Linked DNA regions of Enhydrobacter sp.. The protein of the gene in region 2 binds, or shares a complex with, the protein of the main gene of each other region. Links are inferred from orthologs where the notes say so. Each region holds a gene or a part of one and is shown on either strand. Other genes may lie near its edges.

What was found. The genes of interacting proteins can lie anywhere in the genome.
Region 1: the proteins of hisH (region 2) and hisF are in contact, whole or in part, in a crystal structure (PDB 6RU0), measured with the Thermotoga maritima proteins. The link is inferred for Enhydrobacter sp. from one-to-one orthologs. Residues at the interface, in WP_004080484.1 of Thermotoga maritima: Asn15, Arg18, Arg22, Arg117, Leu118, Pro119, His120, Met121, Gly122, Trp123, Asn124, Asn134, Gly135, Tyr136, Tyr138, Val140, Tyr158, Glu180, Lys181, Ser182, Ser183, Lys184, Ile185; in WP_004080486.1 of Thermotoga maritima: Met1, Leu2, Ala3, Arg5, Ser40, Glu41, Asp45, Glu46, Ala70, Glu71, Ile73, Asp74, Ile75, Pro76, Phe77, Asp98, Lys99, Ser122, Gln123, Glu161, Thr195, Leu196, Asn247, Arg249, Glu251.

What each region holds. Positions count from the first base shown.
Region 1 is NZ_CP126889.1:2,080,588-2,083,873, forward strand. The notes cover bases 1-2,798. They hold hisF (imidazole glycerol phosphate synthase subunit HisF), read right to left. Parts: upstream 1,891-2,798; coding sequence 1,111-1,890; downstream 1-1,110. Other genes in these bases: OJF58_RS10445 (alpha/beta fold hydrolase), read right to left, coding at 1-213; OJF58_RS10450 (histidine triad nucleotide-binding protein), read right to left, coding at 210-596; OJF58_RS10455 (phosphoribosyl-ATP diphosphatase), read right to left, coding at 675-1,058; hisA (1-(5-phosphoribosyl)-5-[(5-phosphoribosylamino)methylideneamino]imidazole-4-carboxamide isomerase), read right to left, coding at 1,898-2,626; OJF58_RS10470 (sugar O-acetyltransferase), read right to left, coding at 2,686-2,798. Outside these bases: more of OJF58_RS10470, read right to left, coding at 2,799-3,231.
Region 2 is NZ_CP126889.1:1,692,214-1,695,922, forward strand. The notes cover bases 531-3,263. They hold hisH (imidazole glycerol phosphate synthase subunit HisH), read left to right. Parts: upstream 531-1,442; coding sequence 1,443-2,084; downstream 2,085-3,263. Other genes in these bases: OJF58_RS08550 (DMT family transporter), read left to right, coding at 531-729; hisB (imidazoleglycerol-phosphate dehydratase HisB), read left to right, coding at 757-1,431; OJF58_RS08565 (four-helix bundle copper-binding protein), read left to right, coding at 2,148-2,561; OJF58_RS08570 (DUF1772 domain-containing protein), read left to right, coding at 2,579-3,043; OJF58_RS08575 (hypothetical protein), read right to left, coding at 3,048-3,263. Outside these bases: more of OJF58_RS08550, read left to right, coding at 1-530; more of OJF58_RS08575, read right to left, coding at 3,264-3,689. UniProt on the Escherichia coli protein: IGPS catalyzes the conversion of PRFAR and glutamine to IGP, AICAR and glutamate. The HisH subunit catalyzes the hydrolysis of glutamine to glutamate and ammonia as part of the synthesis of IGP and AICAR.

The sequences.
Region 1 (3,286 bases), 390 kb from region 2 along the record:
GTCGGTCGGGCCGCTGCCGGCGACCAGCACCACGCCCGGCACCCGCTCGATCTCGCTGATCGCGGGCAGAACGAGGGTGCCGGCCAGCGCCACGCCGCCGCTGCCGGCGAAGTGCAACTCGTGCTCCTTGATGCCGCGCGGAAAATACTGGGCGCGCGTCTCCGTCGCGGCCAGCATGGCGGCGCCGGCAAGCAGGAGGCGCCGGCCAATCATGGCCTGGCGTCGGCCGTGGGCAGCCTGGTCATGTCGTGCGGCATCGCCTTGCCGCCGAAGATATGGACATGGAAATGGAACACCGATTGGCCGCTCCGCGGACCGTGGTTGGCGACCAGACGATAGCCGTCCGGATCGAGGCCCAGCCTGTGCGCGGTCGCTCCGACGGCGCGCCAGAAGCCCGCGATCAGCTCCGGCGGCGCCGAGGCGGCGAAGTCGGCGTTGGAGACATAGTCGCCCTTCGGCACCACCAGCACATGGACCGGCGCCAGCGGGCGGATGTCGTGGAAGGCGAGGGCGAACTCGTCCTCGTAGACTTTTCGGCATGGCAGCTCGCCGCGCAGGATGCGGGCGAAGACATTGTTGCGGTCATAACTCGGCATGCGGCACTCGGAACGCCTCGCGTGAGGCCCGAGAATCGTTCGCCGCGACGGGAATGACAACCGGGGTCGGCGTCCCGTTCAGGCAGGCTTGCGGGCCGCCTTCTCGGCGATGCCGGAGATGCCCTCGCGGCGCGCCAGCTCGGACCAGACGGCCTGCGGCTTGACGCCGGTCGCGGCCCACAAGGTCAGCAGGTGATAGAGCATGTCGGCGCTCTCGCCCACCAGCTTGGAGCGATCGCCGCGAATGCCCTCGATCAGCGCCTCGACCGCTTCCTCGCCCAGCTTCTTGGCGATCTGCTGGCGACCGCGACTGAACAGGCGGGCGGTGTAGGACGTGTTCGGATCGGCGCCTTTGCGGCTGTCGATCACGACATAGAGACGGTCCAGCACGTGCTCGTCGGCACCGCCGTCTTCCTGGCGCTTCTTCAGCGCCTTCCGCTTTGCTTTCTTTTTCTTGGCCATCGAAGGGGGAACTCTCGTCGCCTCTTGGTGGGGCGTTGAGGAATACTTTACGTCAAGTTCGCGGCGCGTGCGAGGTTTGTCGTATCGGAACGCCGGCTCGCGCCAGATGTTCCTTCGCCTGGGCGATGGTGAACTCGCCGAAATGGAAGATGGAGGCGGCCAGCACCGCCGACGCGCCGCCCTCGGTCACGCCTGCGAGCAGGTGATCGAGCGTGCCGACGCCGCCCGACGCCACGACCGGCACCGGCACCGCATCCGACACCGCGCGCGTGAGGGCGATGTCGAAGCCCGACTTCGTGCCGTCGCGGTCCATCGACGTGAGCAGGATCTCGCCGGCGCCATGGTCGGTCATGCGCCTTGCCCATGCGACGGCGTCGAGCCCGGTGCCCTTGCGTCCGCCGTGGGTGAAGACCTCCCAGGCGCCGGGCCGGATCTGGCGCGCATCGACCGCAACGACGATGCACTGGTCGCCGTATTTCTCGGCCGCCTCGCGCACGAAATCGGGCCGCGCCACCGCGGCCGAATTGATCGAGACTTTGTCGGCGCCGGCCAGCAGGAGCCGGCGGATGTCCTCGATCGTGCGCACGCCGCCGCCGACGGTAAGCGGCATGAAGCACTGCTCGGCGGTGCGCGCCACGACATCGAGAATGGTGTCGCGGTTCTCGTGGCTCGCCGTGATGTCGAGGAAGGTGAGCTCGTCGGCGCCGGCGGCATCGTAGACCCGCGCCTGCTCGACCGGATCGCCGGCATCGCGCAGATCGACGAACTGCACGCCCTTCACGACGCGGCCGTCCTTGACGTCGAGGCAGGGGATGATGCGGACCTTGAGCATGGTCGCGTCACTCCTCGCACAGGACGCGGATGGCGTCGGGCACGGTCACGCGGCCGTCATAGAGCGCGCGCCCCACGATCGCGCCGATGATGCCGTGCTCCTCGGCCGGCCGGAGCTCGCGCAGGTCGTCGAGCGAGCTGACGCCGCCCGAAGCGATCACCGGCGTGGTGAGATGCTGGGCCAGCGTGATGGTGGCGTCGATATTGACGCCGCCCATGGCGCCGTCGCGGTCGATGTCGGTGTAGATGATGGCTGCGACACCCGCATCCTCGAAGCGCAGGGCAAGATCGAGCGCGCGCACCGTGCTCTGCTTGGTCCAGCCGTCGACCGCGACCATGCCGTCGCGCGCGTCGATGCCGACCGCAATGCGGCCCGGCCACTGCTTGCAGGCGGCCTTCACGAGCCCCGGCTCCTTGACCGCAATGGTGCCGAGGATCACACGCTTGACCCCGGCCTCGATCCATTGCGCGATGCTTTCGATGGTGCGGATGCCGCCGCCAAGCTGGGTCGGCACGTCGACCGCCTTCAGGATCTCGACCACCGCCGCCCGATTGACCGGATGGCCCTCGACCGCGCCATTGAGATCGACCAGATGCAGCCATTCGCAGCCCGCGGTGGTGAAGGCGCGCGCCTGGGCGGCCGGGCTGTCGTTGAACACCGTGGCGCGGGCCATGTCGCCGCGCAGCAGGCGCACGCACTTGCCGTCCTTCAAGTCGATCGCGGGGAACAGGATCATGGCGGCGCGGATTTACCCCGTTGCCGGCCTCGGCGCCACCCTGTTGCCTGCTCGGCAGGCTATCGCGACAGCCGGCGCGCCGGATTGCCGACGACCGTGGCGCCGGGAGCGACGTCGCGTGTGACGACCGCTCCGGCGCCCACGATCGCATCGTCGCCGATCGTCACGCCCGGCAGGATCAATGCGCCGCCGCCGATCCAGACGTTGCGCCCGACGCTGACGGCACGTCCCAGCTCCAGGCCGGCGCGTCGCAGATCCGGCTCGCGCGGATGGTCGACCGCCAGGATCTGGACGGCCGGCCCGATCTGGGTGTTGTCGCCGATCGTCACGGCGACCACGTCGAGGACGACGCAGTTGAAGTTCAGGAACGCGCCGGCGCCGAGGCGGATGTTGAAGCCGTAGTCGCAGAAGAAGGGCGGCCGGATCGTCGCTTCTTCGCCGACGAAGGCGAAGTGCCGGCACAGCAGATCGCGGCGCTGGTCGGGATCGCGGGAGGCGTTGTACTGCGCGAGCCAGGCCGCATTTGTCCGGGCGTCGGCCTGAAGCTCGGGATCGCTCGGCTTGTACAGCTCGCCGGCGAGCATCTTCTGCTTTTCTGTCATCATCGTCGTCTCCTGTCGGGTCCTCTCGACGGGATCGCCGCCGGACGGCTAGTCTTCG
Region 2 (3,709 bases):
CCGATGGGCCTGCCGCGGCGCGACTGGCCGGCGATCTTCCTGCTGTCGATCCTGGGGGTCGCGGTGTTCCAGGCCTGCTGGGGTCTTGCCATGGCGCGCAGCGCGCCGAGCCTGGGCTCGATCGTGATGACCACGACGACGGCCTTCTCGGCGATCCTGGCGCGGCTCGCCGGCCGTCGCCTGCCGGCTCTCGGCTGGACCGGCATCGCGATCGCCTTCGCCGGCGTCGTGCTGGTGGTCAACAACAGCCTGACGCGGATCACGTTGGCAGCGGCGAGCCTCGATGGCGCGCTGCTGTGGATGGCCTCGGCCTTCGCCTGGGCGCTCTACGTCGATCGCTGCGCGCCCTACAATCTGCGCCTCGGCACGCTCAAGGTGATGGCCTGGACCACGCTCATCGGCGCCGCCGTGCTGACCCCGGTCTCCCTCCTGTTCGACTCGCTCGGGGAATTCGCCCGGCTCAGCGACCGCCAGCTCGGCTACTGGCTCTACACGGCCATCTTCCCGGTGGGCGTCGCCTTCCTCGGCCTGACCGCCGGCCTCGAGCGGCTGGGGGTGAGCCGGGTCATGGTCTACATGTACCTGATCCCGGTGGCGGGGGTGGGGCTGTCGGCCGCATTCTTCGGCGATCCGCTGACGCCGGCCCGGGTCCTTGGGGGCCTGATCGTGCTTCTGGGTGTCGTTCTGACGCGGCTCGCGCTCGACCGCACGGCCCGCGTTCCTGTATGAACGGGCCATCACGCTAGAGGATTTCCAATGGCCCGCCAGGCCGCAAAACGGGTTGCCGCCAAAGCCCTTCCGAAGCCGGTCGCGCCGGCCGCTCTCACGACGCCGGGCGCCGGCGGCCGGCGGGCGGCCGTCATCCGCCAGACCAAGGAAACGCGCATTTCCGCCGCCATCAATCTCGACGGCACCGGCAAATACGACGTCCGGACCGGCATCGGCTTCCTCGACCACATGCTGGAGCAGCTCTCCCGCCACAGCCTGATCGACATCACGCTGCGCGCCGAGGGCGATTTGCACATCGATTATCACCACACCACCGAAGACTCGGGCATCGTGCTGGGCGAATGCCTGGCCAAGGCGCTCGGCGACCGCGCCGGCATCCGCCGCTACGGCAGCGCGGCGATTCCCATGGACGAGACGCTGACCGAGGTGGCGCTCGACGCCAGCAACCGGCCCTACCTGATCTGGAAGGTGAACTTCTCCAAGCCCAAGCTCGGCACCATGGATACCGAGCTGTTCAAGGAATGGTTCCAGGCTTTCGCCCAGCTCGGCGGGCTCACGCTGCATGTCTGGAACCACTACGGCGAGAACAACCACCACATCGTCGAGAGCTGCTTCAAGGGGTTGGCGCGCGCGCTGCGGGTCGCGGTCGAGATCGATCCGCGGCAGCAGGCGGCGGTTCCCAGCACCAAGGGCGTGCTCTAGGCGGCCCGGCCATGACCGTCGCCATCGTCGACTACGGCTCGGGCAACCTGCGCTCCGCCGCCAAGGCGTTCGAGCGCGCCGCGCGCGAGGCGGGCGCGGACGACCGCGTGCTCGTCACCTCGAGCCCGCGCGAGGTCGCCGACGCCGACCGCATCGTGCTGCCGGGCGTCGGCGCCTTCGCCGATTGCCGCGCCGGCCTCTATGGCGTGCCGGGTATGGTCGACACCCTGAACCGCCAGGTGGTCGAGCGCGGCAAGCCCTTCCTCGGCATTTGCGTCGGCATGCAGCTCATGGCCTCGCGCGGCGTCGAATACGGCGTGCATGCCGGCCTCGGCTGGATCGCAGGCGACGTGGTGCGGATCGAGCCGGGCGCCAGCCACCTCAAGATCCCCCACATGGGCTGGAACGAGCTGCTCGATCTCAAGCCCCATCCGCTGCTGGAGGGGCTCTGCGCGCACGACCATGCCTATTTCGTGCATTCCTTCCAGCTCAAGACCGCCACGCCGGAGACCTTGCTCGCCGCCACCGACTATGGCGGCCCGCTCACGGCCGTCGTCGGGCGGGACAACCTCGCCGGCACCCAGTTCCACCCGGAGAAGAGCCAGGCGACCGGCCTCCGGCTGATCGCCAACTTCCTGCGCTGGAAACCCTGACCCGGTGAAACTCGACCCGTCCGTCGGGCGTTGTTGCTGAAGCCTTCCGACGGAGTCCCGAGAATGCACACCCAGACGATGATCGCCACCCACCCGCAGGTCCATGGCCGCATGGACGACGTGCTGGTGCGTTGCATCGACCTCTGCTTCGACTGCGCCCAGACCTGCGTATCCTGCGCCGACGCCTGTCTCGCCGAACCGGCGGTGGACGATCTTCGGCAATGCATCCGCTTGAATCTCGACTGCGCCGACATCTGCACGGCCACGGGAACGGTGGCGTCGCGCCGCACTGACGCCAACGACGAGATCGTGCGCCGGCTCGTGGAGGCCTGCGCCGAGGCCTGCGAGCTGTGCGCGGCGGAATGCGGCCGGCATGCCGAGCACCACGAGCATTGCCGCGTCTGCGCCGACACATGCCGTCAGTGCGAACGCGTGTGCCGCGAAGCCGCGATCGCGGTCGGGGCCGCCCACCACTAGGCCCCCACCACCAGGCAATGTCGCGCCGCGCCTGCGATGCGGCTTTCTTCGTCGCCCTGCTCGCCACGGCGCTCGCGCTCGGCGCCGCCTTGGCTCATGCGCTGGAGCTTCCCAACAAGATCGGCCTGGGCAAGGACGAGTACTTCATCGTGCAGCAGATCTATCGCGGCTGGAGCTGGCTGGGCGTATTGCTGCTGGTCGAGCTGGTCTCGATTGCAACCGTTATCGTCGCAGGTTGGCGTACACCTTCCGTGCGCGCCTCGGCCATAGCCGCGCTCGTGTGCCTGATCGGGGCGCAGGCCTTGTTCTGGACCTTCACCTATCCAGCCAATGCAGCGACCAACAACTGGACCATCCAGCCCGACAATTGGCAGGCGCTGCGCCTGCAATGGGAATATTCGCATGCCACAGGGGCGGCTCTCCAGATCGCCGCGATGGCGAGCCTGATCCGCGGCGCGCTGGCTCGGTCCGGCGACAGGTGACCTGCTATCTGCCTGCTGCGATCCACTCCTTGATCTTGTCGACTGTCTCCCGCTCGATCCCGTTGTAGCCGTGATAGGCTGAGGACGAGCAGTCCTCGCCCACGCTCCTGCCGCCGTCGACCATGACGAGGTCCACACCGTAAGTTTCGTGGGCGGCGATGGCGCTGGACGGCGGCGTGACCCGGCAGGCGTCGCGCCGGTTGGCAACCAACAGATGTCGGCTGCGGAACTTGCGCGGATCGAAGCCGGCAATCTCCTTCATGGACGATGTATGGACGAAGCCCGCCACCTGTCCGTCGAGCGGCGCGGCAAGCGCCTGGGTCGCTTCCGTGCTGCGCGATGTGCCGATCACATAGACCGATATCGTCCCGAACCGGCGCTCGAGATCGTGCTCGATCGCGAGGACGCGGGCCGGCGTCGCGGTGGCCGCGGTCGAGGCTGCGACAAACCGCGAATCGGCGAACAGCGTGCGCGAGCGGATCAGGAAATCGTCGGTGAGTGCCGAGGCGAGCGGGCCGTCGGCCTGCCGCAGCGGCAGCTCGCCCCTGCCGCCTGGCATCAGGATGACGGCATAGCGCGGAGCGGCGCCGCCGGTCGTCAGGACGTAGCGCACCGTCTCTCCGCCCGACGCCTCGACCGAGATCACGATCTCGTCAGCGGCGAAAG